DNA from 3 places in the Streptomyces sp. NPDC015345 genome. Region 3 is predicted to be linked to each of the others. Evidence: predicted binding sites of a transcription regulator. Region 3 holds the regulator's gene; each other region holds the start of a gene.
What was found. Region 3 encodes HrcA, which represses chaperone genes, less so after heat shock. Its sites were predicted from a motif close to TTNGCACTCNGNNNNNCNGAGTGCNAA; they were not measured.
Positions count from the first base shown of each region.

Region 1: the regulator HrcA is predicted to act here: its motif matches at 6,761-6,787, upstream of groL (chaperonin GroEL).
Region 2: the regulator HrcA is predicted to act here: its motif matches at 6,274-6,300, upstream of groES (co-chaperone GroES).

Region 1 is NZ_JBIBTX010000008.1:168,208-178,195, forward strand. Features, by position in the region: gene ACF062_RS30380 (ABC transporter substrate-binding protein) at 1-396, shown strand, start outside; gene ACF062_RS30385 (DUF3263 domain-containing protein) at 406-654, shown strand; gene otsB (trehalose-phosphatase) at 674-1,549, shown strand; gene ACF062_RS30395 (trehalose-6-phosphate synthase) at 1,539-2,957, opposite strand; gene ACF062_RS30400 (glucosyl-3-phosphoglycerate synthase) at 3,009-3,962, opposite strand; SAM riboswitch class I at 4,125-4,283, shown strand; gene thrC (threonine synthase) at 4,301-5,596, shown strand; gene ACF062_RS30410 (ubiquitin-like small modifier protein 1) at 5,709-5,984, shown strand; gene ACF062_RS30415 (cold-shock protein) at 6,404-6,607, shown strand; gene groL (chaperonin GroEL) at 6,953-8,578, shown strand; gene ACF062_RS30425 (Uma2 family endonuclease) at 8,680-9,363, opposite strand; gene ACF062_RS30430 (hypothetical protein) at 9,423-9,988, opposite strand, start outside.
Region 2 is NZ_JBIBTX010000003.1:828,476-838,463, reverse strand. Features, by position in the region: gene tsaD (tRNA (adenosine(37)-N6)-threonylcarbamoyltransferase complex transferase subunit TsaD) at 1-411, shown strand, start outside; gene ACF062_RS16125 (hypothetical protein) at 408-665, shown strand; gene ACF062_RS16120 (class I SAM-dependent methyltransferase) at 669-1,256, opposite strand; gene ACF062_RS16115 (TetR/AcrR family transcriptional regulator) at 1,279-2,037, opposite strand; gene ACF062_RS16110 (MFS transporter) at 2,111-3,625, shown strand; gene ACF062_RS16105 (methyltransferase domain-containing protein) at 3,687-4,946, opposite strand; gene ACF062_RS16100 (polysaccharide deacetylase family protein) at 5,029-5,955, shown strand; gene groES (co-chaperone GroES) at 6,444-6,752, shown strand; gene groL (chaperonin GroEL) at 6,869-8,497, shown strand; gene ACF062_RS16085 (SDR family NAD(P)-dependent oxidoreductase) at 8,734-9,507, opposite strand; gene ACF062_RS16080 (MOSC domain-containing protein) at 9,566-9,988, opposite strand, start outside.
Region 3 is NZ_JBIBTX010000001.1:914,029-924,016, forward strand. Features, by position in the region: gene ACF062_RS04190 (S41 family peptidase) at 1-716, opposite strand, end outside; gene ACF062_RS04195 (hypothetical protein) at 798-1,418, opposite strand; gene ACF062_RS04200 (16S rRNA (uracil(1498)-N(3))-methyltransferase) at 1,498-2,238, opposite strand; gene ACF062_RS04205 (nitronate monooxygenase) at 2,235-3,308, opposite strand; gene dnaJ (molecular chaperone DnaJ) at 3,558-4,697, opposite strand; gene hrcA (heat-inducible transcriptional repressor HrcA) at 4,698-5,714, opposite strand; gene ACF062_RS04220 (MBL fold metallo-hydrolase) at 5,910-6,650, shown strand; gene ACF062_RS04225 (DUF3097 domain-containing protein) at 6,686-7,510, shown strand; gene hemW (radical SAM family heme chaperone HemW) at 8,136-9,368, opposite strand; gene ACF062_RS04235 (SpoIIE family protein phosphatase) at 9,408-9,988, opposite strand, start outside.

The DNA of each region.
Region 1 (9,988 bases), on a different contig from region 3:
GCGCCCGGCGTCAACGGCAAGGCGCAGGCCACGATGGGCGTCGCCGACTGGATGATGGCGTTCAAGCAGAACGGCCACCGCAAGGAGGCCGGCAAGTTCCTCGACTTCGTCTACAGCAAGAAGAACGTGCTCGACTTCTCCAACGAGTACGACATCCTGCCCGTGACGACCTCCGCGTTCGACGCGATGTCCAAGGACCGCGGCCACACCGAGCTGGGCAAGTTCCTCAAGGAGCTGCCGACCTCCCAGCTCTACCCTGTGGGCAAGACGTCGTGGGCGCAGGTCTCGGCCGACATCAAGAAGGACATCGGCAAGACCGTCGCCAAGGACGGCAACCCCTCCATGATCCTCGGCCGGATCCAGGGCAGGGCGGCGGCCGCGGAGAACGCGGAATAGCGTGGGGGCATGACCCACGACGAACTCCCGGGCCAGGGACTCTCCGAGCGGGACCGTGCCGTCCTCGCCCTGGAGCGGCGCGACTGGCCGGGCCCCGGCGCGAAGGAACGCGCCGTCCGTGAGGAGCTCGGCATGGTGCCGGTGCGCTACTACCAGCTCCTCAACGCGCTCCTCGACGATCCCCGGGCCCTCGCGCACGACCCGATTACGGTCAATCGGCTGCGCCGGGTGCGGGAGTCGCGGCGCGAGGAGCGCTGACACGGTTAAGGTCGGGCCCATGGGTGACCCTACGTACGCGCAGCCCGACCGGCACGGGCGTCCCGGACTGCCGGAACCCGTGACCCCGGCGGGCCGCGACGGCCTCGCCGCGCTCCTCGCGCGGCCCGAACGGTGTGTCGTGGCCCTCGACTTCGACGGCACACTCGCCCCCATCGTGGCCGACCCCGAGCAGGCCCGCGCCCACCCGGACGCCGTGCCCGCGCTCGCCGCCCTCGCCCCGCGCCTGCGATCCGTCGCGGTGGTCACGGGCCGCCCGGCGGGCGTCGCCGTGCGCTACGGCGGTTTCGCGGGCGTCACGGGACTCGAACACCTCGTGGTCCTCGGGCACTACGGCGCCGAGCGCTGGGACGCGGTCACCGGCACCGTCCAGGCCGCCGAACCGCACCCCGGCGTCGCGGCCGTCCGCGCCGAGCTGCCGGGCTTCCTCGACGAGATCGGCGCCTGGCGCGGCACCTGGATAGAGGAGAAGGGCCGCGCCGTCGCCGTGCACACGCGCCGCGCGCAGGACCCGCAGGCCGCCTACGACACGCTGCGCGCACCGCTCACCGAGCTGGCCGCCCGGCACGGCCTGATCGTCGAGCCCGGCCGCATGGTCCTCGAACTGCGGCCGCCGGGCATGGACAAGGGCGTCGCCCTCGCCGCCTACCTCCGCGAGGTCGGCGCGGAGTCCGTGCTCTACGCGGGCGACGACCTGGGCGACCTGCCCGCCTTCGCCGCCGTCGAGAAACTCCGCTCGGACGGCGTGGCGGGCCTGCTCGTGTGCAGCGGCAGCGCGGAGGTCACCGAACTCTCCGACCGGGCCGACCTGGTGGTGGACGGCCCGGCGGGCGTGGTGGGACTGCTGTCGTCGATCGCGGCGGCCGTCAGCCGGTGAGGGCCCGCAGCTGGTCCAGGAACCACTGGGCCGGCGGCAGCGCCGTCGCCGCCGCCGCGAGACGCTTGGTGCGCTCGGCCCGCTCCCCGGCCGGCATCGAAAGACCGGTGTGCAACGCCTCCGCCGTGGCCGAGACGTCGTAGGGGTTGACGCCGATCGCGTCCTCGCCCAGCTCCTCGTACGCACCCGCCTCCCGGGAGAGCACCAGCGCGCAGCCCTCGTCGGAGACCACCGGCACCTCCTTCGCGACGAGGTTCATGCCGTCGCGGATGGGGTTGACCAGCGCCACGTCCGCGAGGCGGTACGCCGCGAGGGAGCGGGCGAAGTCGTCGTCGACGTGCAGCAGCACCGGCGTCCAGTCGGGCGTGCCGTACGCGGAGTTGATCTCGTCGGCGACGCGTGAGACCTCCGCGGTGTAGTCGCGGTACACCGCGAGGTCCTGCCGCGAGGGATAGGCGAAGGCGATGTGGACGACCCGCTCGCGCCACTCGGGGCGGGTCTCCAGAAGCTCGCGGTAGGCGTGCATGCCGCGCACGATGTTCTTGGACAGCTCGGTCCTGTCCACCCGCACGACCGTCTTGCGGCCCTCGCCCACCTGCCGCCGCAGCGTCGCCATCCGCTCCTCGACGTCCTCGCGCCGCGAGCGCTCCCGCAGGAAGTCGGCGTCGGCGCCGAGGCCGTGCACCCCGATCCGCGTCCCCGACGTCCCGCCGAGCACGCGCACGCAGCACTCCGTGAACGCGTCCGCCCAGCGGCTGGTGAGGAAGCCGAGCCGGTCGGCGCCGAGCATGCCGCGCAGTACCTGCTCGGCCACGTCGTCCGGCAGCATCCGGAAGTAGTCGGCGGGCGCCCACGGGGTGTGCGAGAAGTGGCCGATCCGCAGGTCCTCGCGGAGTTCGCGGAGCATGCCGGGGACCAGCGTCAGGTGGTAGTCCTGCACGAGGACCGCCGCGCCGGGCGCCGCCTCCGCGGCCAGCGCCTCGGCGAACGCGCGGTTGTACGTCTCGTACGCCGCCCACTGCGCGCGGAACTCCGGGCCGAAGACCGGCTCCAGGGGCGTCTGGTAGAGCATGTGGTGGACGAACCACAGGACCGAGTTGGCGATGCCGTTGTACGCGGCGGCGTGCACGCCCTCCCGGGAGCCCGCGTCGACGTCGAGCATCCGCACGCCCGGCTCGCCGACGCCGCGCCGCACCGCCTCCCGGTCGCCCTCGGAGAGCGCCGCGCACACCCACAGGGCGGCGGGATCCTCGGAGGAGTCGCCGATGGCGCTCAGGCCGGAGACGAGGCCGCCGCCGCCGCGCTTGGCGGTCAGTTCACCGTCCTCTCCCACTGTGTACGAGACGGGGCCGCGGTTGGACGCGACGAGTACCTGCGCTGCTGCTGACTGAGCCGGATCGGACACCATGTGGCAAAACGTAGCCCGTCCAGGCGGCGGGCAAACGTACGGTTCCCGGCCTCACGCCACGCGTCGGTGCGCGTACTCGGCGATGCCGGTCATGGGCGGCCGTTCCTCGGTGTCCACGGCGTGGGTGCGCGGCACGAAGCCCTGCCCGCCCTCCTCGTCCCGTTCGAACTGCGTCAGCTCGGGCCGTACGAGATGTCCGCGCGCGAGGCGTACCTGCGCCGTCCGGTAGATCGCCGCCGCCATCCGGCCGAGCGCCTGCCCGTCCTGGTGGCGGTGCTTGCGCACCCCGACGTCGACCTGCGCCAGCGCGTCCAGGCCCACCGTGTGCAGCGCGTCCACGAGCAGCCCCAGCTCCACGCCGTATCCGACGGGGAACGGCAGCCGCTCCAGGAGGGACCTGCGGGCCGCGTACTCACCGCCGAGCGGCTGCACGAAACCGGCCAGCTGCGGCCAGTGCATGTTCAGCAGCGGCCGCGCCATCAGCTCCGTCACCCGGCCGCCCTGACCGGCGGCCTCGCCGAGCGGCCGGTCGTACATGGCCTTCACGAACGCCACGTCCGGGTCGGTCAGCAGCGGGCCGACTATCCCCGAGACGAAGTCGGCGGAGAACTCCCTGAGGTCCGCGTCGACGAACGCCAAGATGTCGCCGCCCGTCACCAGCAGCGAGCGCCACAGCACCTCGCCCTTGCCGGGGAGCGGCGCGACACGCGGCAGGATCTCGTCCCGGTGGACGACCTTGGCACCGGCCTCCCGGGCCACCTCTGCCGTGCGGTCCGAGGAGCCGGAGTCGATCACCACCAGCTCGTCGACGAGCGGGGCGCGCTCCATCAGCGCGCGGCGGATCTCGGTGACGATCGCGCCGACCGTCTCCTGTTCGTCGAGGGCGGGCAGCACGACGCTCACCGTCACGCCGGACGCGCGCTTGGCGGCGACGAGCCGGTCCAAGGGGCGGTCGGCGACCGACCAGGAACGCCTGTTCAGCCAGCGCTCGACCTCTTCCAGCACGGTCAGGGTCCTCCCGTATGTGATCCATCTCGCGGTTCGGACGACTATCTCAAGGGTCCAGGGCTTCGGTTACAGTCTTGAACAACGCCGGTGACCATCGCATGTCGGGGTCACCGTCACGTGATCGGCAACGATCCACAACTGAAACCCACAATCGAATACCGCTCATCCAGAGGGGCAGAGGGATACGGCCCGTTGAAGCCCCGGCAACCCTCCAGCCGGTCTCGTGTGCGATCAGAAGTGATCAGCGCCGCGAGGCTCCCGGCTAGGGAAGGTGCCAATTCCGTCTCGCGGCGAGATGCGCCGCGGGGAAGATGAGGAGAAAGGGCCTCGCCTCCATGGCTGTGCAGACTGTCGCCACCGAAACCCCCGCCCCGACCGTTGACCTCGGTCCCGCCTCGGGTCTCTCCTGCCGCGAGTGCGGAACGCGCTTCCCGCTCGGCCCGATCTTCGCCTGCGCCGAGTGTTTCGGCCCCCTCGAAGTCGCGTACGACCTGCCCCTCGGCGACCCGGAAGCCCTGCGCAAGCGGATCGAGGCCGGGCCCGCCAACATCTGGCGCTACGCCCCGCTGCTCCCCGTCCCCGCCGACGTCGCCGACAAGCCGAACCTCAACCCCGGCTGGACCAAGCTCGTCAAGGCCGACAACCTCGCGCGGGAACTCGGCGTCGAGCAGGGCAAGTTGTTCGTCAAGGACGACTCCGGCAACCCCACGCACTCCTTCAAGGACCGCGTCGTCGCGCAGGCGCTGGAGGCGGCCAGGGCCTTCGGCTTCACCACCCTGTCCTGCTCCTCCACCGGCAACCTCGCGGGCGCCGTCGGCGCCGCCGCCGCCCGCGCCGGCTTCCGCTCCTGCGTGTTCATCCCGCACGACCTGGAGCAGGGCAAGGTCGTCATGGCCGCGGTCTACGGCGGCGAGCTCGTCGGCATCGAGGGCAACTACGACGACGTGAACCGCTTCTGCTCCGAGCTGATCGGCGACCCGCTGGGCGAGGGGTGGGGCTTCGTCAACGTCAACCTCCGGCCGTACTACGGCGAGGGCTCCAAGACCCTCGCGTACGAGATCTGCGAGCAGCTCGGCTGGGAGCTGCCCGACCAGCTGGTCATCCCGATCGCCTCGGGCTCGCAGCTCACGAAGATCGACAAGGGGCTCAAGGAGCTGATCGCGCTCGGCCTCGTGGCCGACAAGCCGTACAAGATCTTCGGCGCGCAGGCGGAGGGCTGCTCGCCGGTGTCGGCGGCGTTCAAGGCCGGCCACGACGTGGTGCGCCCCCAGAAGCCGAACACCATCGCCAAGTCGCTGGCCATCGGCAACCCCGCCGACGGGCCGTACGTGCTCGACATCGCGCGGCGTACGGGCGGTGCTGTGGAGGACGTGAACGACGAGCAGGTCGTCGACGCGATCAAGCTGCTGGCGCGCACGGAGGGGATCTTCGCGGAGACCGCCGGGGGTGTGACGGTGGGCGTCACCAAGAAGCTGATCGAGGCGGGGCTCATCGACCCGGCGCTCACCACGGTGGTGCTGAACACCGGAGATGGCCTGAAGACACTGGACGCTGTCGCTGAGACTTCGCAGGCCACCGCGACGATCAAGCCCAGCCTTGAGGCGTTTCGCTCCGCGGGCTTGGCCGGTTAACCGCCGTAGGGCCTGAGCTTTCCTTTCCGGCCGCGGGGCCGTCGTGGCCGGTCGCGCAGTTCCCCGCGCCCCTTTCAGGGGCGCCCACTCCCGTATCTCGAAGGTGAACCTCATGAGCGTCAACGTCCGGATTCCCACCATTCTCCGTACCTACACCGGCGGGCAGGCCGAGGTCGCCGCCGAGGGGGCGACCCTCGGTGAGGTCATCGCCGACCTGGAGAAGAACCACACCGGCATCGCCGCCCGCGTCCTGGACGACCAGGGCAAGCTGCGCCGCTTCGTGAACGTGTACGTCAACGACGATGACGTCCGCTTCGAGCAGGGCCTGGAGACGGCCACTCCGGACGGCGCGGGCGTGTCGATCATTCCGGCGGTCGCCGGCGGGTGATCCTTTTCCGCAAGTTCCCTGCGTAATCTGAATTGCCCTCTCCCGCTCACAAACGGAGGGGGCAATTCTGCATGGTTGAGCGCGGTACAGTTGGGAAAGCTGCTTCGCCGTTTGTGCCGAGTGCATATACGAAGTCGGCCCGGGGCCGACAAGAAGTAGCCAAAGCGAACCGCCTCTTTGAGCCTTTCGTGGCATTTGACGGGCCCGACTTGCCCTGGATTCCGGCGAATTCTCCGCATATCGCCGATCGGGCGTGCCCAGAATTCTCGTCCGACTGACCTGTTGCAGACGGCAGTTGGACAGATACATTCAGCGGCGGTCGACGCGTTCCGGCGCACACCCCCATCCATGGGAGTGAGGTCTGACCCGGGTCCGCGAAGTGCGGTCCTGTGCAAGGGCCAGTAATAGGGGAGTTAGGCATGGCTCAGGGCACCGTCAAGTGGTTCAACGCGGAGAAGGGGTACGGCTTCATCGCGGTCGACGGTGGTGCGGATGTTTTCGTCCACTACAGCGCGATCCAGATGGACGGTTACCGCACCCTTGAAGAAGGTCAGCGAGTCGAGTTCGAGATCTCGCAGGGCCAGAAGGGTCCGCAGGCGGACATGGTCAAGCTCGCCGTCTAGCTCGGCGCGATCGACCACCGAAGCAAGCATCGCGAGGGGCTCGTATCCCACTGGGGTACGGGCCCCTCGTGTGCGCCCGGTCGCGCCCCGGCATGACCCGGAGATCCGGGAGAGGCGCTTGCACTCGCAGGGGTCGAGTGCTAATCATTGGGCTTAGCACTCTACGAGTGAGAGTGACAGAACTTGGGTCGGGTCGGTGAGGTCCGAGGGCCGCGTGGGGCAAGGAACCACACGGCACACGGTCCGTCCGTCGCGGGCGCCAGCACGATCCGTTTGATGCGTTTCCTCCCCCAAGCTCCTTGCGGGAGCAGGGGGGACCCCCATCGTCCGGGAGGACCACTTCACATGGCCAAGATCATCGCGTTCGACGAGGAGGCACGGCGCGGCCTCGAGCGCGGCATGAACCAGCTCGCCGACGCCGTCAAGGTGACCCTGGGCCCCAAGGGTCGCAACGTCGTCCTCGAGAAGAAGTGGGGCGCCCCCACGATCACCAACGATGGTGTCTCCATCGCCAAGGAGATCGAGCTCGAGGACCCGTACGAGAAGATCGGCGCCGAGCTGGTCAAGGAGGTCGCGAAGAAGACGGACGACGTCGCCGGTGACGGCACGACGACCGCGACCGTCCTGGCCCAGGCCTTGGTGCGCGAGGGTCTGCGCAACGTGGCCGCCGGTGCCAACCCGATGGCCCTCAAGCGCGGCATCGAGAAGGCCGTCGAGGCCGTCTCCGGCGCCCTCCTCGAGCAGGCGAAGGATGTCGAGACCAAGGAGCAGATCGCTTCGACGGCCTCCATCTCCGCCGCCGACACCCAGATCGGCGAGCTCATCGCCGAGGCCATGGACAAGGTCGGCAAGGAAGGCGTCATCACCGTCGAGGAGTCCCAGACCTTCGGTCTGGAGCTGGAGCTCACCGAGGGTATGCGCTTCGACAAGGGCTACATCTCGGCGTACTTCGCCACCGACATGGAGCGTATGGAGGCGTCGCTCGACGACCCGTACATCCTGATCGTCAACTCCAAGATCTCGAACGTGAAGGACCTCCTTCCGCTCCTCGAGAAGGTCATGCAGTCCGGCAAGCCGCTGCTGATCATCGCCGAGGACGTCGAGGGCGAGGCCCTGTCGACCCTGGTCGTCAACAAGATCCGTGGCACCTTCAAGTCCGTCGCCGTCAAGGCCCCGGGCTTCGGTGACCGCCGCAAGGCCATGCTCGGCGACATCGCCATCCTCACCGGTGGCACCGTCATCTCCGAGGAGGTCGGCCTCAAGCTGGAGAACGCCGGTCTCGACCTGCTCGGCCGCGCCCGCAAGGTCGTCATCACCAAGGACGAGACGACCATCGTCGACGGTGCCGGTGACAGCGACCAGGTCCAGGGCCGCGTCAACCAGATCCGCGCCGAGATCGAGAACTCGGACAGCGACTACGACCGCGAGAAGCTGCAGGAGCGCCTGGCGAAGCTCGCCGGCGGTGTTGCGGTCATCAAGGCCGGTGCCGCGACCGAGGTCGAGCTCAAGGAGCGCAAGCACCGCATCGAGGACGCCGTTCGCAACGCGAAGGCGGCCGTCGAGGAGGGCATCGTCGCCGGTGGTGGCGTGGCCCTGCTCCAGGCCACCCAGGTCTTCGAGAAGCTGGAGCTCGAAGGCGACGAGGCCACCGGTGCCGCCGCTGTGAAGCTGGCCCTTGAGGCCCCGCTGAAGCAGATCGCCGTCAACGCCGGCCTTGAGGGCGGCGTCGTCGTCGAGAAGGTGCGGAACCTGACGGTCGGCCACGGTCTGAACGCCGCGACCGGTGAGTACGTCGACATGATCGCCGAGGGCATCCTCGACCCGGCGAAGGTGACGCGCTCCGCCCTGCAGAACGCCGCCTCCATCGCCGCGCTGTTCCTCACCACCGAGGCCGTCATCGCCGACAAGCCGGAGAAGGCGGGCGCTGCCCCGGCCGGCGGCGGCATGCCGGGCGGTGACATGGACTTCTGATCGACCTCTGGTTGATCACTGTCCTGACGTTCACGTTTCGAGGGCGGCACTCCTTCTCAGGAAGGGGTGCCGCCCTCGGGCGTTTCCGGTTTCCGTCATGGTCAGGTGACGTAGTCCTTCAGCTTCTCGGTTTCCAGGGTGATGGCGACGGGGGAGGGGAGACGGACCGTGGAGCCGTAGTGGTACGGGCGGCGGTTCTGGTAGACGCCGTTCTGCGGGGCGCTGTGGACGACCAGGGTGTCGTTGTCCCGGTCGATGAGGAGGTGGACGGGGATGCCCACGTAGGCGTAGGCCCGTCCTTTCTCCAGGCGGTCACGCCGGTCCGTGTCGTTGTCGTGCGAGGTGACTTCGACGGCCATGAGGACGCCCTCCGGAGAGGCCCATTCGCCCTCCTGGTCGATGAAGTGGTCCAACGGGGCGAGGGCGCCGTCGGCCCTGGCCCGCCCATTGCGGTATGTCGGGACCCTGAGCCCCTGTTCGGGGTAGAGCGCCAGCTCGGGACGCTGCTGCATACACTGCCGAAGCAGCCACATGACGATGGCCCCGTGGAGCTGGTCCGGCACGGGTTTGACCTCTAGCTTTCCGTTGATCAGTTCGAGCGTGACCGTCTCCGGGGCCACACGAGCGAGTTCCTCGAAGTCCTCGACATCGATCGGGCCGTGCTTCAAGCGCAGCCTGCCGCCATAGAACTCCAGCCTGTTCCGGACGGTTTCCGGGGCTCGGCGTACCAGCTCCTCGAAGTCTTCGACGGACATCTGCGGGCGTTCATCGGTGCCAGGGGTCATGGTGGTGCCTCCTCCCTTCCATCGTGCCCCGGACCTATGTCGTCGGACCGTGGAAGCGTTCATGCGTGTGTCCTTTCGTGTGGAGAGTCGGCGGCGGTGCGGAGCGCCGTCACGTGGGCGCGGACGGCTTCGGGGGGCAGGGCCGCTGCCGTGGTGGGCGTCGGTTCGCCTCGGCAGGGGCCGCAGGTGCCGCCCGGCAGGGCCTCGGGGCGGCCGGGGGTCCCGCAGTGGGCGCATTCGAGGATGCGGAGGGTGGGGCGGGGCGGTGGGGGCTCCGGGGGCAGCTTGGAGGTCAGGCGGCTGCGGACCAGGGCCGCGGGGCTGTGGATGGGCGTAGGGAGGCCCGCGGTGAGGGCGCGCACGATGTCCGGTTCGGTGGCGCCGCGCTCGAACCATTGCGTGACCTGCGGTTCGAGGCGTACGCAGTCGATGTACGAGAGGGACAGCGCGGGCGCGGTCCTACCGAGCGCCGCCAGCAGGATGAACGCGCGGCTGCGGGTCGGCTGTCGCCGGGGTGGTCCGTCCGGGTCGGGCTCCTCCGGTACGCCGCCCCGCGTGAACGCCGTCCACCAGTCGTCGTCCCTCGCGGTGCGGGAGAACCACGTTCGGGTGATCCAGCGGGCGC
Region 2 (9,988 bases), on a different contig from region 3:
GCGGGCGAGGACGTGCCGGTGCGGGACGTGTCGGCGTCCTTCCAGGAGGCGGTCGTCGACGTGCTGACCCGCAAGGCCGTCCGCGCCTGCAAGGACGAGGGCGTCGACCACCTCATGATCGGCGGCGGTGTGGCCGCCAACTCGCGGCTGCGCGCCCTCGCCCAGGAGCGGTGCGAGAAGGCGGGCATCCGGCTGCGCGTGCCGCGGCCGAAGCTGTGCACGGACAACGGCGCGATGGTCGCCGCCCTCGGCGCGGAGATGGTGGCGCGCAACCGGTCGGCCTCGTCCCTCGACCTGTCGGCGGACTCGTCGCTGCCGGTGACGGAGCCGCACGTGCCGGGCCGCGGCCATGACCACGCGCACGACCACGATCACGTGCACGAGGTCAGCAAGGAGAACCTGTACTCGTGACCGTCGCGCTGATGTGGGAGGCGCGTGCCGCCGACGGGCGGGGCGAGGAACTGCTGGCATGGGCGCGGGAACAGCGGTTCGACGCCGCGCCGCTGCGGCGGGAGTACTTCCGCGCCCCGCAGGACCGCGTCCTCGTCATCACCTGGTGGGACGCCGCGTACGACGCCGACCTTCCGGAGCTGCCGGAACCGGCGCCGGAGTTGGTGACGCGCGCGGTGCACCGCTGGCGGTTCGAGTCGTTGGACGCGGGCTGAGGATCAGCTACTGCGGTACGTCAGCAGGTACCGCCAGAACAGCAGTTGCCGCACGCTGCTGCCGGGCAGGAGGCGCGCTGCCTCGGCTCGGACCTCGGGGAGCGTCATGTCGGGCTGCCGTACGGGGGCCTTGAGCGGTGGCGTGTACGTGCCGCGCAGGCGCTCACCCGCGTACACCGCCGCCCGCGCCACGGCGTTGGCGGGCGACGCCGCGATGTCCCACCACGTCATCCCGCGGTAGCAGCCGAGGACGAGCAGGGTGCCGCCGGGGGCGAGGGCCGCGCGCAGCCGTGTGACCGTGGCGAACGGCATGTGGTGCAGGCTCGCCAGACAGGTGATCACGTCGTAGCGGCCCTCGGGAAGTTCCTGTGCGGTCACGTCCGCCTGCCGGTAGCGGGGGCCTCCGCCGGCCGCCTCGGCCGCGGCGATGACCTCCTGCGACGGATCAAGCGCGTCGACCTCGTAACCACGCGCCGCAAGCCGCCGAGCGAAGCGGCCGGTGCCGCAGCCGACGTCGAGGGCGGTGCGGCCGTGCGGCGGCAGGTGCCTCAGGAGCAGCGGGTGGTAGTGGTCGTTGTGGTCGAAGGGCATGGCGGCGAGCCTGGCACACGGCTCAGTCCGTCGGCTCCCGTCCGGTCTGCTCCTCCCGACCCGCCCGGCTCAGCAACCCGTCGATCACCGCCCCCAGTTGGGCGCTCACGTCGTAGTCATCGGTCAGCTCGGCCCACCGGTCCGCCAGCGCCGCGAGGTGGGGCAGTTCGGCCGCGTCCGCGTCCGTGAGCATGTCGGGGAAGTACCGCTTGCGGCCCGGGTCCTCGGCACGGCGCTCCATCGCGCGGCGGAAGACCAGGTCGCCGTGGACGCAGTGCCACAGGGTCCGGTACGCGCGGACCGCCTCCGCCGGGGTGAGGCCGCACGCGATGCCCGCGCCGACGATCTCCTCGACCATCCACAGGGCGCCCTTGTCGGTGAGGTCGCCGAGGCCGAGCACCTCCACCACCCAGGGCAGCCGCGCCAGCGTGCCGTGCATGTGCAGGGTGACGGCGAGGAGGCGCTCGCGGGGGTCGGACGGCAGGTCGGGGCGCGGGGCCGTGGCGGCGGTGCCGGAGAGCGTGAGCATCAGGAGCTCGTCCTTGTCGCGCACGTGGTGGTACAGGGCCATCGGTGTCGTGCCGACCTCCTTGGCGACCCGGCGCATGCTCAGTGCCGCCACGCCCTCCTCCTGGAGGATGCGGCGGGCGGTGGCGACGATCGTCTCCGGTTCGAGGCGGCGGGGGCGCCCCGCACGGCGCTTCTTCGGCTCGCCGCCCGTCTCGCCGCCCGTCCGCGCGGTTGCCTCTCCGGCTGTCCCTGGGTCCTTCTCTGCTGCCACCCGCCCATTGTCGTGCCTGCCCGCGCGCTCGGGGCTTGCAGAGTTTCTATACGCGTATAGTAATGTGCCGCACATGGTGAACAAGGTGAACTCGAACGCTTTACCAGGGCGTTGGCTGCTGCCGGTGCTGCTCACCGTGCAGTTCCTCGTCTCCCTCGACATGTCCGTCGTCAACATCGCCCTGCCCGACATGGGCGACGACCTCGGCTTCGCCCCCGACTCGCTGCTCTGGGTCGTCAACGCCTACGCGCTCGCCTTCGGCGGCCTGCTCATGCTCGGCGGGCGCCTCGCCGACCTCGCCGGACGGCGGCGCACCCTCCTGTGGGGCTTCGTCGTCTTCGGCGTGGCCAGTCTCGCGGGCGGACTCGCCCTGACGCCGTGGCAGCTCGTCGCGGCGCGCGCGGTGCAGGGCGCGGGCGCGGCGGCGCTCGCACCCGTCGCGCTCGTCCTGATCACCGTCAACTACGCGGAGGGGCCGGCGCGTTCGCGGGCGCTCGGGCTGTGGGGCGTCTCGGGCGCGCTCGGCGGCGCGGTCGGGATCATGGCGGGCGGGGTGCTCACCGACTGGGTGGGCTGGCGTTCCGTGATGCTCGTCAACGTCCCCGTGGTCGCCGCCGCCCTCCTCGCCTCGCGCCACGGGGTGCCCGTCGACCGCCGCACCGGGCCCGCGCCCCGCCCGGACATCACCGGCGCCCTGCTCGTCACGGCCGGAACGGCGGTGCTCGTCCTCGGTCTCGTGCGCACGGAGACGTACGCCTGGGGGTCCGGCACCACGCTGGGCACGCTCGGCGTCGCGGCCGTGCTGCTCGCCGCCTTCGTCGCCGTCGAGGCCCGCAAGCGGGACCCGCTGCTGCGGCTCGGCCTGCTGGGGAGCGGTCACCGGCCCGTGCTCTCGGCGAACGTCTTCTCGCTGCTGATGTCGTCGGGGCAGTTCGCCGCCTTCTACTTCACCTCGCTCTACCTCCAGGAGGTGATGGGGTACGGGGCGACGGCGGCCGGTGCGGCCTTCCTGCCGTTCTGCGCGGGCGTCGTGGCCGGGTCGACGGTCGCGACCCGGCTGATCGGCCGGGCCGGTGAGCGGGCGCTGCTCGTGGCGGGCGGGCTGCTGGGGGCCGCCGGGTTCGGGTGGTTCGCGCTGACCGTCGAGGCGGGTGGCACGTTCCTGGGGTCCATCCTGGGGCCCTCGCTGGTCGCGAGCGTCGGCATCGGCATGTGCTTCGTCCCGCTGGGCACGGCGGCGACCAGGGGCGTGGCACCCGAGGAGACCGGCATGGCCTCCGGGCTGCTCAACAGCTCGCGCCAGCTCGGCGGCTCGCTCGGGCTCGCGGTCCTGGTCACGGTCGCGGCGAACGCCACCGGAACCGGCACCGGCCGGGCCTCCCTCGCGGAGGGGTACGCGACGGCCTTCATGGTCTCCGCGGGGCTCCTGGTGGCAGCCGCGCTGGCGACGGCGGTGCTGCACGGCCGCCGTCCGTCATCGCCCGCGCCGCTGCCTCGGGGCTCCGCCCCGGACCCTGCCGCTCGCGCCGGCGGCCCCCGCCTCGACGCCTCGCCCCGGACCCCGCTCCTCAAGCGCCGGAGGGGCTGACATCCCGGAGCCCCGGAGCCCGCGGCCCGGCTGCGGCCGGTCGCGCGGTTCTCCGCGCCCCTTACGTGGCCGGGTGCCCGAGCAGCATCGTCGGCGCCCCCGCCACCCGGGTCAGGAACACCGTCGCCGCGTTCTTGCCCCGCGGTTTCACCTTCCGCCGCAGTTCCTCCGGCTCCACCGCCGAGCCCCGCTTCTTCACCGTGAGGATCCCGACTTCCCGCTCCCGCAGCAGAGCCTTCAGCTTCTTCACGCCGAAGGGAAGCTGATCGGTGATCTCGTACGCGACGGCGTACGGCGTCGCGTGCAGCTCGTCGGAGGTGACGTACGCGATGGTCTCGTCGATCAGTCCGCCGGCGACCCGGGCCGCGACCTCGGCGACCAGATGCGCGCGGATGACGGCGCCGTCCGGCTCGTACAAGTAGCGTCCGACGGCCCGCACCCCGGGGTCGGGCAGCATCGTGGCGAGCGGACTCCGCAGGGAGGCGCCGCCGGGCAGCAGCGTCGCGCGATGCGAGGCGGGGTGGTCCGTGCCGAACCACAGCACGGCCTCCTTCACGTCACCGCCGTCCGAGATCCACTCGGCCTCGGCCTCGGCGGGGACCGCCTCGTGCGGGATGCCGGGGGCGATCTTCAGCGCGGCGCGCGGGGCCTTGCGGGCCGCCTCGACCGCCCAGGACAGCGGCGGGGAGTAGGACTCCGGGTCGAAGATGCGGCCCCGCCCGGAGGACCGCCGCGCCGGGTCGACGAACACCGCGTCGTACGCCGAGGTGTCCACGTCGGTGACGTCGGCCTCGCGCACCTCGATCAGGCCGGCGAGGCCGAGCGCTTCCGCGTTGGCCCGGGCGACCGCGCACGTCAACGGGTCGCGGTCGACGGCGAGTACGGAGATCCCGGCCCGCGCCAGGGCGATCGCGTCGCCGCCGATGCCGCAGCACAGGTCCGCGAGAGAGCCCACCCCGAGGGCCTTGAAACGCTCCGCGCGATGCGTGGCGACGGAGGCGCGGGTGGACTGCTCGACCCCGTTCGGCGTGAAGAACATCCGGGCCGCGTCCTCGGCGCCGAACTTCGCCGCGGCCCGCGCGCGCAGCCGCGCCTGGGCGAGGGCGGCGGAGACCAGCGGCGCCGGGTAGGTACGGCGCAGCCGGGTGGCGGCGGCGAGCTCCTGCGCGGGTTCGACGTCCCGCACCTCGTCGAGCAGGGCCCGGCCCGTGCCGGTGCGCAGGGCGGCGAAGGCGGCGAGTGGATCGCCGAGGCCGGCGTCGCCGTCGGCGTGGTCGGCTGCGGGGCTGCTCGGCGTGTTCGGGGCGTTCACCTGCCCCATTGTGGGCCAGTCGGTGGATGGTGTGCGGCGGGCGGCGGTGTCGGCCCCCCAGCAGGGCGGTGAACTGCGAGGATCCGGCGCCATGCAACTCGTACGACAAAACGAAGAATCCGCCGGAAGACGGAAGAATCAGACGCGTGCCGTGGTGGCCGCCCTGACCGTCGCGGCGATCACCTCGGGCTGCGTCTCCGAGGGCGACTCCGATGCCGTGCGGCCCGCCCACGGCGTGCAGCCGCTCCAGGCACCGCCCGCCCGGGCCCTCGACTCCTACGCCCGCCAGCTCGGCGCCGCCCAGGCCGCGCGTGTCGCCGCCGCCAAGCGCTGGGGGCTGGCCAAGACACCGCTGACCGCCCCCGAGCCGCCCGCGACCAAGCCGCGGATCAAGGCCCGCAAGGGGTTCGAGGTCAGGGGCCAGGCGAAGCTGCCGCCGGTCTTCACGACGATCCCGACCAAGAAGAAGGTCGTCTTCCTGACCATCGACGACGGCGCCGAGAAGGACCGGGCGTTTCTGCGGATGATGAGCGACCTGAAGATCCCGTACACCGCCTTCCTCAGCAACTACCTGGTCAAGGAGGACTACGGCTACTTCAGGAAGATGCAGGACCGCGGTGTCGTCCTGAACAACCACACCCTCAATCACCCGTACCTGCCGGGGCTCTCGTACAAGCGGCAGCGCCACGAGATCTGCGGCATGCAGAAGGTCATCGAGAAGCGCTACGGCAAGCGGCCCGAACTCTTCCGGCCGCCGTACGGCAACTACAACCGGGACACGCTGCGGGCCGCCAAGTCCTGCGGCATCAAGGCGGTGCCGCTGTGGAACGCGGAGGCCTTCGCCGACCGCATGGACTACCGGGAGTGGGACCGTGACCTGCACCCCGGCGACATCATCCTCACCCACTTCCGGGGCCGCGAGGACTGGAAGGGCACCATGCCCGACATGGTCCGCCGGGTCATGAAGACGGTCACGAGCAAGGGGTACGCGGTGGCCAGGCTGGAGGACTACCTGTGACCCGGCGGGCGCGGGCACGCCGCCGCCTCCTCGCCGGGGCCGTGCTGTGCGGAGTACTCGCGCCCGCGGTGTTGACGTCCTGCGCGGAATCGGTGGACCCGATCGAGCGTCTCGGCAGAAAGGCGGCGGAGAAGATGCCGCGCAAGGAGAGGCCGGGGACGCCCGGCTGCCGGCAGGCCCCGGAGGCAGGGCAGTCGCGCGCCGCGGCAACACCTACGAGGGAACCCGGGGCCCCGGAAACCCGTTGCCCTGGCAAGGCCAGTCCTGTGCCCGCCCGGCCGAAGAGCGCCGCGTCCCCGTGAGGTCCGACGCAGCCGGTTGGCACTCCGCTTGACCGAGTGCTAATCGCCGTCCTAGTCTCGCTTCTGGCACTCCCCGTTGGAGAGTGCCAACAGCGACGGGCAGGTCCGGCACCCGCGACGACGGATCCACCTGGTCGCCACACTCAGACTTGACCCCGTGAGATCTCCGAAGGGGGAGACCGGATCGTGACGACCACCAGCTCCAAGGTTGCCATCAAGCCGCTTGAGGACCGCATCGTGGTCCAGCCGCTCGATGCCGAGCAGACCACGGCCTCCGGCCTGGTCATTCCGGACACCGCCAAGGAGAAGCCCCAGGAGGGCGTCGTCCTGGCCGTGGGCCCGGGCCGCTTCGAGAACGGCGAGCGCCTGCCGCTCGACGTGAAGACCGGCGACATCGTGCTGTACAGCAAGTACGGCGGCACCGAGGTGAAGTACAACGGCGAGGAGTACCTCGTCCTCTCGGCTCGCGACGTGCTCGCGATCGTCGAGAAGTAGTTCACCCGAAGCAGAAGCATTGCTTTCGAGCTGCGCCCCTGGTCACCCCGCTGATTGCCGGGCGGCGAGGGGCGCAGTTCGTTCACCCGAGTTTTCGAGAGGGCTGAATCGCTCCCATGGCGAAGATCCTGAAGTTCGACGAGGACGCCCGTCGCGCCCTTGAGCGCGGCGTCAACAAGCTTGCCGACACGGTCAAGGTGACGATCGGCCCCCGTGGCCGCAACGTCGTCATCGACAAGAAGTTCGGCGCCCCCACCATCACCAACGACGGCGTCACCATCGCCCGTGAGGTCGAGGTCGAGGACCCGTACGAGAACCTCGGCGCCCAGCTGGTGAAGGAGGTGGCGACCAAGACCAACGACATCGCTGGTGACGGCACCACCACCGCCACCGTGCTCGCCCAGGCCCTGGTCAAGGAAGGCCTGCGCAACGTCGCCGCCGGCGCCTCCCCGGCCGCCCTGAAGAAGGGCATCGACGCCGCCGTCAAGGCCGTCTCCGAGGAGCTCCTCGCCACCGCCCGCCCGATCGACGACAAGGCCGACATCGCGGCCGTCGCCGGTCTGTCCGCCCAGGACCCGCAGGTCGGCGAGCTCATCGCCGAGGCGATGGACAAGGTCGGCAAGGACGGTGTCATCACCGTCGAGGAGTCCAACACCTTCGGCCTGGAGCTCGACTTCACCGAGGGCATGGCCTTCGACAAGGGCTACCTGTCGCCGTACATGGTGTCCGACCAGGAGCGTATGGAGGCCGTCCTCGACGACCCGTACATCCTGATCCACCAGGGCAAGATCTCCTCCATCCAGGACCTCCTGCCGCTGCTCGAGAAGGTCATCCAGGCCAACTCCTCGAAGCCGCTCCTGATCATCGCCGAGGACGTCGAGGGCGAGGCCCTGTCGACCCTGGTCGTGAACAAGATCCGCGGCACCTTCAACGCCGTCGCGGTGAAGGCTCCCGGCTTCGGCGACCGCCGCAAGGCGATGCTCGGCGACATGGCCACCCTCACCGGTGCCACCGTCATCGCCGAAGAGGTCGGCCTCAAGCTCGACCAGGTCGGTCTGGACGTGCTCGGCACCGCCCGCCGCGTCACCATCACCAAGGACGACACGACGATCGTCGACGGCGGCGGCAACAAGGCCGACGTCGAGGGCCGGGTCAACCAGATCAAGGCCGAGATCGAGGCCACGGACTCCGACTGGGACCGCGAGAAGCTCCAGGAGCGCCTCGCGAAGCTGGCCGGCGGCGTGTGCGTCATCAAGGTCGGCGCCGCCACCGAGGTGGAGCTGAAGGAGAAGAAGCACCGTCTGGAGGACGCCATCTCCGCGACCCGCGCCGCGGTCGAGGAGGGCATCGTCTCCGGTGGTGGCTCCGCCCTGGTCCACGCCGTCAAGGTCCTGGAGGGCAACCTCGGCAAGGAGGGCGACGAGGCCACCGGTGTCGCCGTCGTCCGCCGCGCCGCCGTCGAGCCGCTGCGCTGGATCGCCGAGAACGCCGGCCTGGAGGGTTACGTCATCACCTCCAAGGTCGCCGAGCTCGACAAGGGCTTCGGCTTCAACGCCGCGACCGGCGAGTACGGTGACCTGGTCAAGGCCGGCGTCATCGACCCGGTCAAGGTCACGCGCTCCGCGCTGGAGAACGCCGCGTCGATCGCTTCGCTGCTGCTGACGACCGAGACGCTGGTCGTCGAGAAGCCGGCGGAGGACGAGGGCGACGCGGGTCACGGCCACGGCCACGGTCACTCCCACTGACCGCTGCGCTCTGCCTGAACGGTGTACCGAGGCCCGGCTCCCCTTGCGGGGAGCCGGGCGTCGGCCCTTTCCGGGGGTGGTTGCTCTGCCTCTGCCGGGTGCGGGTCGTCTCCGGCTGGTCGCGCAGTTCCCCGCGCCCCTGACGGGGCATGGCCCCTTTTTAGGGGCGCGGGGAACTGCGCGAGGACGGACCACGGCCCGCAGACGGCAACGGGAAGCGACCCGGCGGGCCAGGGCTACTGGGGACCGTACTTCCGCCCCGTACGCGACGTGACCCCGCCCAGCAGAGACCTGGGCGTCAGCTTGGCCACGCCCATCAGCGCCTTGTACCGGGGGTCGGGGATCGAGACGACCTTGCCCCGCGCCAAGTCGGCCAGCGCCGCCGCGACCAGCTTGTCCGCGTCGAGCCACATCCAGTCGGGGATGTTGGACGTGCCCATCCCGGCACGCTCATGGAACTCCGTACGGACGAAGCCGGGGCACAGCGCCATCAGCCGCACCCCACTGCCCGCCAGATCCTTCGCCGCGCCCTGCGTGAACTGCACGACCCACGCCTTCGAAGCGCCGTACGTGCCGCGCGGCAGGAACGCGGCGACCGACGCGACGTTCACCACACCGCCCCGGCCCCGCCCACGCATCGATTCCACGGCCGCCGAGGTCAGCCGCAGCACCGCCTCGCAGTGCACCTTGAGCATGGTCAGCTCGTCGGCCATGGGGACTTCGAGGTACCGCCCCTTGTTGCCGAAGCCCGCGTTGTTGATCAGCAGATCGACCGCGTCCCTGCGGTTCGAGAGCCGCTTCTCGACGGCTTCGATGCCCTCGTCCGTCGAGAGGTCGGCGGTGAGCACCTCCGCCTCGACGCCGTGCCGGTCGTGCAGCTCGGTCGCCTGCTCCCGCAGCCGCTTGGTGTCGCGCGCCACCAGGACGAGGTTGTGGCCGTCACCGGCGAGGCGTCGCGCGAAGGCGGCGCCGATGCCGGCGGTTGATCCCGTAATCAGAGCCGTAGTCATGGACCAAGGCTAGTGAGATCCGGTGACGGCTGTGCCGCGCGGACGTCAGGCCTCCGGATCACGAGGCCCCCGCGCCGGAGCGCGCCGCGTATTTGCGCGCCCGCTCGGCCACCTCGGGGTGCAGCGCCTCGCCCGCGTCGAGCAGCCGCGGCAGCAGCGTGTTCTCCGTCATGACGGCGCGGAACTGGAGGGCGACGGTGACTTCGTGCGCCGGGCGGTGCAGGATCTCGATGGCGTCCCCGGCCTTGATCTCACCTGGCTCGATCACCCGGAAATAGGCGCCGGGGACGCCTTCCCGGGTGAACCGCTTCACCCACCCCCGCTCGCCGAGATGGCCCTGGAACGTACGGCAGGGAATGCGGCCGCTCGTCACTTCGAGCACCAGACCGGAGCCGATCCGCCAGCGCTCGCCGATCTTCGCGCCGCTCACGTCGATCCCGGACGTCGTGAGGTTCTCGCCGAAGGAGCCGTCGGGCAGGGA
Region 3 (9,988 bases):
GCGTGCCGGGCGTAGAAACCTTCCCCACGAGGGGTGTGGCGGCGCAGGTCGGAGCCGTCGGGCAGGGAGGAGTAGAGGGCGCCGACGCCTTCGTGGTCGGAGAGGAAGGCGATCCGCTCCCCCACCCAGAGCGGGTACTCGATGTTCCCGTCGAACTCTTCGTGGAGGCGTACGAACTCGGTGTCCGCCGCCTCGCGGATCCACAGCTTGCCCGCGGTGCCGCCCCGGTACCGCTTCCACCGGGCGGCCTCGCGTCCCATGGGGGCGGAGACCAGCAGGACCTGCCCGTCGGGGCCGTGCGTGGCGTCGCCGACCAGGCCGTAGGGCAGGGTGGCCGCGGGGCCGCCGTCCAGCGGCACGGCCCGCGCCCAGCTGCGGCTCGGTGCGGCCTGGCCCGCGGCGGAGACCGCGAGGACCTGCCCGTCGGGGGTCCAGCCGCGCACGCCCGTCTGCCAAGTGCCCCAGTACGTCAGCCTCTTGGAGGGGCCGCCGTCGACGGGCGCGATGTGCACCTCGGGCGACCCGTCACGGGTGGACGTCCAGGCGACGGTGGTGCCGTCCGGGGAGATGCGGGGATGGTCGACGGGCACGTTGTCGGCGCTGACCCGCCAGGCGCGGCCCCCGTCGAGGGGGGCGACCCAGACGTCGTCCTCAGCCGTGAACGTGGCCAACTCGCCGTGGATGTGCGGATACCGGAGGTACGCAGTCTGTGTCACACCGACCAGCCTAGGCAGGCGCCGCGTGGCCCGGAAGCGGTTTGGATCACTTCGGCCGGGGCGGCCGCCCGGCGGGCCACGTCACTTCCCCGGCGCGCAGTCGCAGGTCGGGGGCGGCGGGGCGGGCGTGACGGTCACCGTCACGGTCACGGTGGGGCGGGGCTCGGGCCGGTCGTCGGAGGGCGGCGGCTGGGAGGGCGGCTGGTGGGAGGAGCCGGGCGGGGCCGGGCTCCCGCCGTCACCGTCACCGTCGCCGGCACCGCAGTCGCCGAGCACATCGACCTGGAACCACTGCTTGCCGTCGACCTTGGCGGTGAGGTTGCCGCGTACGCAGCGGTCGTCGACGAAGGAGGACACCTTGCCCTTGATGGTGATGTCTTTGTTGCCGTCGTCGCCGCCGGACTCGCCCTGGCAGTCCACCTCCACCACGGCCTTCTGCGTGGGCTCGCCGCTCTTGGGTGTCACCCGGTCCTGGTAGCGGGCGGTGCAGCTGAGCCATGCCACGTCGAGCTTCTGGCGCTCCAGCTCCTTGGTGCCCATCCGGTCGGTGGTGAGCGCGACCGCCGCGGTGTTGAGACCGCCGTTCGCGGGGTCGCACGCGGTGACGCCGAGCGTGGCGGCGCCGACGAGCCCGACGGCGTACAGGATCGGCGCACGCCGTTGCCATGCGTGCCGTTGCCGTAGTCGCCTCAATGCCCCCATACACGGCAGAGTGCCACCCTCCAAGCGGGGGCGGTAGACCGCTTGCGGCCATCCGGCGACCGGGGCCCGCGGCCGCCGGTCAGGACCAGCGGCCCGTGCGGCCGAGGAGCAGCGCGGTCGCCGCGGTCCCCGCGGTCGAGGTGCGCAACACACTACGTCCGAGGCGGTACGGCTTCGCGCCCGCCTCGGCGAAGGCCGCCAACTCGTCCGGACAGACGCCCCCTTCGGGCCCGACGACGAGCACGATCCGTCCGCTCGCCGGGAGTTCGGCGGTGGCCAGCGGCTCGCTGCCCTCCTCGTGCAGGACGGCCGCGAAGTCGGCGCCCGCGAGGAGGGCGGCGACCTGCTTGGTGGACGCCGCGTCCGCGACCTCGGGGAAGCGCACCCGGCGCGACTGCTTGCCCGCCTCACGCGCGGTCGCCCGCCACTTGGCGAGCGCCTTCAGGCCCCGCTCGCCCTTCCACTGCGTGATGCAGCGCGACGCGGTCCACGGCACGACCGCGTCCACGCCGGTCTCCGTCATGGTCTCGACGGCGAGTTCCCCGCGGTCGCCCTTGGGCAGCGCCTGGACGACGGTGATGTGGGGCGACTCCTCGGGCTCCTCGGTCACGGAGTCCATCCGTACGACGAGCCGGTCCTTGCCCTCGGTGTCGAGGACCACGCAGTGCGCCCACCGTCCGGCGCCGTCGGTCAGGACGACGTCCTCACCGGCGCGCAACCGCTTCACGGAGACGGCGTGGCGCCCTTCGGGGCCGTCCAGCACGTACCGCCTGTCGGCGGGCGCGTCGAAGTGTTCGACGACGAAGACGGGGGCGGTCACGCCTCGCCTCCACGCGTCAACGTGTCCTTGGCGTCGGCCAGTTCGGCCGCGAGGACCTCCACGAGCTGTCCGGCGGGCAGCTCCCTGGCGAGCCGGTGGCCCTGCCCCGCCCAGAGCGCCATGCCCTGCGCGTCACCGGCCTTCGCGGCGGCCTTGCGCAGGCCGCTGGTCAGGTGGTGCACCTGGGGGTAGGCGGCGGGGGCGTACGGGCCGTGCTCGCGCATGAAGCGGTTGACGAGGCCGCGCGCGGGCCGCCCGGAGAACGCCCGGGTCAGCTCGGTCCGCACGAACAACGGGTTGGTCATGGCCTGCTTGTGCAGGGTGTGGGCGCCCGACTCGGGCGTGACCAGGAACGCCGTGCCGAGCTGCGCGGCGTCCGCGCCCGCCGCGAGCACCGCGGCGATCTGCGCGCCGCGCATCAGGCCGCCGCTGGCGACCAGGGGGATCTGCACGGTCTCGCGGATCTGCGTGATGAGGGAGAGCAGCCCGATCCCGGCGCCGTCGGCCTCGGGGTTGTCGCGGTGGGTGCCCTGGTGGCCGCCCGCCTCGACGCCCTGCACGCACACGGCGTCCGCGCCTGCCCACTGGGCGGTCTGCGCCTCCTCCGGTGTGGTGACGGTGACGACGGTGAGGGTGCCGACGCGGGCGAAGGAGTCGAGCACGTCGCGGGTGGGGCACCCGAAGGTGAAGGAGACGACCGGCACCGGGTCGTCGAGCAGGATGGCGAGCTTGGCGTCGTACCCGTCGTCGCGCCCGCTGTCCGGGTCGCCGAGCTGCGCCTCGTACCAGGTGGCCTCACCGGCGAGCTGGCTGCGGTAGACGTCGATCGCGGCGGCGTCCGCGGTGTCGGGCTGCGGCATGAAGAGATTGACGCCGAAGGGCCGCGAGGTCAGGCCCCGCAGCTGCTTGATCTCCTGGTACATCCCGTCGGCGGTCTTGTACCCGGCGGCGAGAAAGCCCAGGGCGCCGCCCTCACAGACGGCCGCGGCCAACCGCGGGCAGGACGCGCCGCCCGCCATGGGGGCCTGCACGATCTGATGGCGGCAGAGATCGGTCAGTGCGGAGGACATGCACGCATCGTGCCACGGTCCTCGGGCCGCGCCGAATCGCGCACCCGCACCGGGTGTGCGCCGCCCCGTCTGCCCCACGACCGCCGTCGGCGTCCGCGGGCCGCCCCGGGTTGCTCGCGCCCCTAAGGACAACCGTTCCGCGCCCCTTGAAGGGGCCCGGAACGGGCCTTCAAGGGGCGCGGGGAACTGCGCGACCAGCCCCTACCGGCCCGCGGACGAACGAACAACAGAGCCGGCACCGCTCAGGCGCTACCGCCCGTTGAACGCGTCCTTCAGCCGGGAGAACAACCCCTGCTGCCCGGGCTGGAACTGCCCCGTAGGCCGCTCCTCACCCCGCATCTGCGCCAGCTCCCGCAGCACCCGCTCCTGCTCGGCGTCGAGCTTGGTCGGCGTGAGCACCTCGACGTGCACGATGAGGTCACCGCGCCCACCGCCCCGCAGATGCGTGACGCCACGCCCGTGCAGCGGCACCGACTGACCGGACTGCGTGCCCGGCCGGATGTCGATCTCCTCCAGGCCGTCCAGCGTCTCCAACGGCACCTTCGTACCGAGCGCCGCCGCGGTCATCGGAATGGTGACCGTGCAGTGCAGATCGTCACCGCGCCGCTGGAAGACGGCGTGCGGCAACTCGTGGATCTCCACGTACAGGTCACCGGCGGGACCGCCACCGGGCCCGACCTCACCCTCACCGGCGAGCTGGATCCTGGTCCCGTTGTCGACACCTGCGGGGATCTTCACCGTCAGCGTCCGCCGCGACCGGATGCGGCCGTCACCGGCGCACTCGGGGCACGGCGTCGGCACGACGGTGCCGAAGCCCTGACACTGCGGACAGGGCCGCGAGGTCATGACCTGGCCGAGGAAGGACCGCGTGACCTGCGACACCTCACCGCGACCGCGGCACATGTCACACGTCTGAGCGGACGTCCCCGGCGCGGCACCCTCACCGCTACAGGTCGTACAGACGACGGCCGTGTCGACCTGGATGTCCTTGGTGGTCCCGAAGGCGGCCTCGTCGAGGTCGATCTCCAGCCGGATCATGGCGTCCTGGCCGCGACGCGTGCGCGAGCGCGGCCCCCGCTGCGACGCCGTCCCGAAGAACGCGTCCATGATGTCGGAGAAGTTGCCGAAGCCACCGGCCCCGAAACCGCCCGCGCCACCGCCGCCGCCCGCCTGGGACAGCGGGTCGCCGCCGAGGTCGTAGACCTGCTTCTTCTGCGGGTCCGACAACACCTCGTAGGCGGCGTTGATCTCCTTGAAGCGCTCCTGAGTCTTCGGGTCCGGATTCACATCCGGGTGAAGCTCACGCGCCAGCCTCCGGAAGGCCTTCTTGATCTCGTCCTGGGAAGCGTCGCGGCGCACGCCGAGTACGGCGTAGTAGTCCGTGGCCACTTACGACTCCGCCAGGATCTGTCCGACGTAACGTGCCACTGCGCGTACTGCTCCCATCGTTCCCGGATAGTCCATGCGGGTCGGTCCGACCACGCCTAGTTTGGCGACTGCCTCGCTGCCCGAACCGTAGCCGACCGAGACCACGGACGTGGAGCTGAGGCCCTCATGGGCGTTCTCATGACCGATCCGTACGGTCATGCCCGAATCCGTCGCCTCGCCAAGCAACTTGAGGAGCACGACCTGCTCCTCAAGGGCCTCGAGAACGGGGCGGATCGTGAGGGGAAAGTCATGTCCGAAGCGGGTGAGATTGGCGGTGCCGCCGATCATCAGCCGCTCCTCGGTCTCCTCGACAAGCGTTTCGAGGAGGGTGGAGAGCACCGTCGAGACGGTGCCGCGGTCCTCGGCCTCGAAGGCCTCGGGCAGGTCCTGCACCAGCTGCGGGACGTCCGCGAAGCGGCGGCCCGCGACCCTGCTGTTGAGCCGCGCCCGCAGATCCGCGAGCGAACTCTCCCCGAAGGGCGCCGGACAGTCGATCATGCGCTGCTCGACCCGGCCGGTGTCCGTGATCAGGACGAGCATCAGGCGCGCGGGAGCGAGCGAGAGCAGCTCCACGTGCCGCACGGTCGACCGCGTCAGCGAGGGGTACTGCACGACGGCGACCTGCCGGGTCAGCTGCGCGAGCAGCCGAACCGTGCGCCCCACGACGTCGTCGAGATCGACGGCGCCGTCGAGGAAGTTCTGGATGGCGCGCCGCTCGGGGGCCGTCATCGGCTTGACGCCGGCGAGCTTGTCGACGAACAGGCGGTAGCCCTTGTCCGTCGGAATGCGCCCCGCGCTGGTGTGGGGCTGGGCGATGAACCCTTCCTCCTCCAGCGCCGCCATGTCGTTGCGCACCGTGGCCGGGGAGACGCCGAGACTGTGCCGCTCGGTGAGCGCCTTGGAGCCGACCGGCTCCTCCGTCCCGACATAGTCGTGGACGATGGCGCGCAGCACTTCGAGCCTGCGTTCACTGAGCATCGCGCACACCTCCAGCACGTCATCCGTCGCGGTGATCCCCTGCCTGGCACTCAACGCGGGTGAGTGCCAGCCTGTCAAAGGGCCAGTGTACGGGCGTCGGGTACGGACCCGGCAAGGCCGGACCCGGACCCCGTTGCTCATGCCCGGCGGCTGGTTGGTCATGCCAGGCGCCGCCGCACCGGTTAGCGTCACCGTATGGACGTGGAGCCGGCATGGGAAGCGGCGGGCTGGGAGCGGCTCGCACCGCGCGTGGGGCGGTGCCGCCTGCCGGTGTGGGACTGCACGGCGGGGCTCGTCGTCGGTGACGGGGCGGCCCTGATGATCGAGGCCGGGTCGAGCCTGGCCGAGGGCGCGGCGCTGCGCACCCGGGCGAGGGAGATCCTCGGCGGCGGTCGCCGCGTGACGCATCTCGCTCTGACGCATCCACACTTCGACCATGTCCTCGGCGCCGCGGCCTTCGCGGGCGTGGAGGTGTACGGGGCCGTGGGCATCGACACGGTCTTCGCCAAGGGCCGCGACGAGCTGTGCGCGGACGCGGTGCGCCATGGCGTGGACCCGCGGGCGGCGGCGGAAGCGACCGATCTCCTGGTCCACCCGCACCACCTTGTGTGCGGGGAGTGGACGCTGGACCTCGGCGGCGTCCAGGTCCTCCTCGCGAACGTCGGCCCCGGGCACTCGGGCCACGACCTGGCGGTCCTGGTCCCCGGCGCGGACGGTGAGCCGGAGATCGTCTTCTGCGGGGACCTGGTCGAGGAGTCGGGCGAACCGCAGGCCGGTCCCGACGCGGTGCCCGCGCGGTGGCCGGCGGCGCTGGACCGGCTCCTCGACCTGGGCGGTGAGGGCGCGCGGTATGTGCCGGGGCACGGTGCGGTGGTGGATGCGGCTTTTATCCGTGCGCAGCGCGCCACACTGGCGGCCCGTTTCGGCGTGTCGTAGCGGCGGTCCCGCCCACTCTTCCTATCGTCACCAGAATGCGCCAGTACTCCGCCGATCTCACGCCCCCATGGAAGAAGCCGAAGCCCGTACCGGAGGTGGCGGCGGACGCCGGCCTCGTGGTGGAGGAGCTGAGCACCGGTTTCTGCGGGGCGGTGATCCGCTGCGAGAAGACCTCGCAGGGCCCGACGGTGACCCTGGAGGACCGCTTCGGCAAGCACCGCGTCTTCCCGATGGAGCCGCGGGGGTTCCTCCTGGAGGACAGGACGGTGACCCTGGTCCGCCCGGCCGCGGGCGCGGGTGCGGCGCCGGTACGTCCTTCGCGCACCGCCTCCGGTTCGGTGGCCGTGCCCGGGGCGCGGGCCCGGGTCGCCCGCGCGGGACGCATCTACGTGGAGGGGCGGCACGACGCCGAACTGGTCGAACGAGTCTGGGGTGACGACCTGCGCATCGAGGGCGTCGTCGTCGAGTATCTGGAGGGGATCGACGACCTCCCCGCGATCGTCGCCGAATTCTCGCCCGGCCCCGACGCGCGGCTCGGCGTCCTCGTGGACCACCTGGTCCCCGGCTCCAAGGAGTCCCGCATCGCCGCGGAGATCGGCAGCGATCACGCCTTGGTCGTCGGCCACCCCTACATCGACGTGTGGGAGGCGGTGAAGCCGTCCTCGGTGGGCATCGAGGCGTGGCCGCGGGTGCCGCGGGGGCAGGACTGGAAGACGGGCGTGTGCAGGGCGCTGGGCTGGCCGGAGAACACGGGGGCGGCGTGGCAGCGGATCCTCGGCTCGGTACGCAGCTACAAGGACCTCCAGCCGGAGCTACTGGGCAGGGTGGAAGAACTGATCGACTTCGTGACGCACCCGTGACTGGCCGGGGGCCCGGCGGGTAGCGGCGGTTCCCCCTTCCGAGCCGCGCGCCCGGCGGCGGGGCGGGCCCGCCCGGCGTGCCCGCGAAGCAACGCCCCCGGCGCCCGGGGCGACCCCGGAGCCCGGCAGCCACACCAGCCCCGCCCGGCCACGCCACGCACCCACACACCCGGCAGCCACACCCGCCCCGCCCAGCGTCACCACGCACCCACACACCCGGCAGCCACACCAGCCCCGCCCAGCATCACCACGCCACGCACCCGGCAGCCACACCCGCCCCGCCCGGCCTCGCCACCCCGCAGCGGTCTCCCACCCACCCGCCCGTCACCCCGCAGCGGACCAGTCCCCCACGTGCTTACCCCCAACCCGCAGTCGCCGACGGCGAGGTCGCCCCACGAGGGGCCTCAGCCGTCCAGAGAGGCCGAGCGGGTGGGCGGGTGGGATGAACCGGCTGCCGGGCCCCACGGCCTGGCAGTGGCGCTGAACCACCGGACCCCGGCCGACCACACAGCCCCCACGCCCGGCAGAGACGCCCGACCACCGACCCCAGAGCCCCCCGCCAGGGAGCGGCGCCCCCAGCCACCAGAACCACCCCGACCCCAGGCCACCCCACCCCGCCCCGCCGCTAATCCACCAGGTCACGAACCACCGCGTCCGCCAACAACCGCCCCCGCAACGTCAACACCGCCCGCCCCGCCGCGTACGGCGCCACCTCCAGCAGCCCCTCGTCCCGCGCCTTGCGCGAGGCGGCGAGCCCGGCCTCCTTCAACAGAGACAGCGGGCAGCCCTCCACCAGCCGCAGCTCCAGCAGGATCCGCTCCACCCGCCGGTCCTCCTCGGAGAGGACCTCCCGACCGGCGCCGGGCGATCGGCCGCCCGCCAGAGCCGCCGCGTACGCCCCTGGATGCTTCACGTTCCACCACCGCACGCCGCCCGCATGGCTGTGCGCGCCGGGCCCGGCCCCCCACCAGTCGGCGCCGCGCCAGTACAGCTCGTTGTGGAGGCAGCGCCCCGCCTCGGACGTGGCCCAGTTGGACACCTCGTACCACGAGAAGCCGGCCCGCCCGAGGACCTCGTCGGCGATGAGGTACCGGTCGGCGTGGACGTCGTCGTCGGTCATCGGCACCTCCCCGCGCCGGATCCGCCGCGCGAGCTGCGTGCCCTCCTCGACGATCAGCGCGTAGGCGCTGACGTGGTCGGGCCCGGCGCCGATCGCCGCGTCCAGCGTGGCCCGCCAGTCGTCGTCCGTCTCGCCCGGGGTGCCGTAGATCAGGTCGAGGTTCACATGATCGAAGCCGGCCGCCCGCGCCTCGGCGACGCACGCCTCGGGCCGCCCCGGCGTATGCGTACGGTCGAGGACGCGCAGCACATGCTGCTTCGCGCTCTGCATGCCGAACGAGACGCGGTTGAACCCGCCCTCCCGCAGCTCCGCCAGATACGCCTCGTCGACCGACTCCGGATTCGCCTCGGTCGTGATCTCCGCGTCGTCCGCGAGACCGAACTCGTCCCGCACGGCCGCCAGCATCCGTACGAGATCACCCGCCGCCAGCAGCGTCGGCGTACCGCCCCCCACGAAGACGGTCCGCACGGGCCGCGGGTCGTCGCCGAGGACCTTCCGGGCGAGCCTCACCTCGTCGGTCAGGGTGTCGGCGTAGTTGTCGCGGGAGGCGAGCACACCGCCGGAGCCGCGCAGCTCGGTGGCGGTGTAGGTGTTGAAGTCGCAGTAGCCGCAGCGCGTGGCGCAGTACGGGACGTGCAGATAGAAGCCGAGGGGGCGGGAGGCCGCGCCGGCCAGGGCGGACGCGGGCAGCGCGCCGTCCTCGGGCATGGGCTCACCGTCGGGCAGTGCGGAAGGCATGCCTTCGATTGTCCCGCACCGCCGCGCCCCGCGGAGCCGTCACCGTGCCTGGAGCACCAGCAGCGCCAGGTCGTCGTCGGGCGGACGCTCCGAGAACTCGTGGACGAGCCGCCGGATCCGCTCCGCCACGAGCGCCGCGTCGAGCCCCGCGCAGCCGGCGAGGGCCTGCGCCAGGCCGTCGCCGTCATCGAACTGGAGCCGCCCCGAGCGCCGCTCGGTCACGCCGTCCGTGACGCACAGGAGGGTGTCGCCGGGCAGCAGGTCGAAGCTCTCACTGGTGTACGTCTCGTCGTCGACGACCCCGAGCAGCATCTGCGGGCTCGCCGCCGACCGCACCTGCCCGTCGGGCGACAGGAGCAGCGGCAGCGGGTGCCCGGCGCACGCGATGGTGCAGCGCACGCCGCCTTCGTGCGGGATCAGCTCGCCGTAGAGGAGGGAGAGGAAGCGCGAGGTGGGCCCGTCGGCCGGTACGCCCTGGCCGCCCGCGACGGCGACGACGGCCGCCGCGGCGTCGGCCGCCTCGGTCGCGTCGTCGAGGAGCAGTTGGTTGAGGCGGTCCAGGACCTCGGCGACCTGGTACCCCTCGCGGGCGAGCAGCCGCAGCCAGGGCCGGGCGAGGC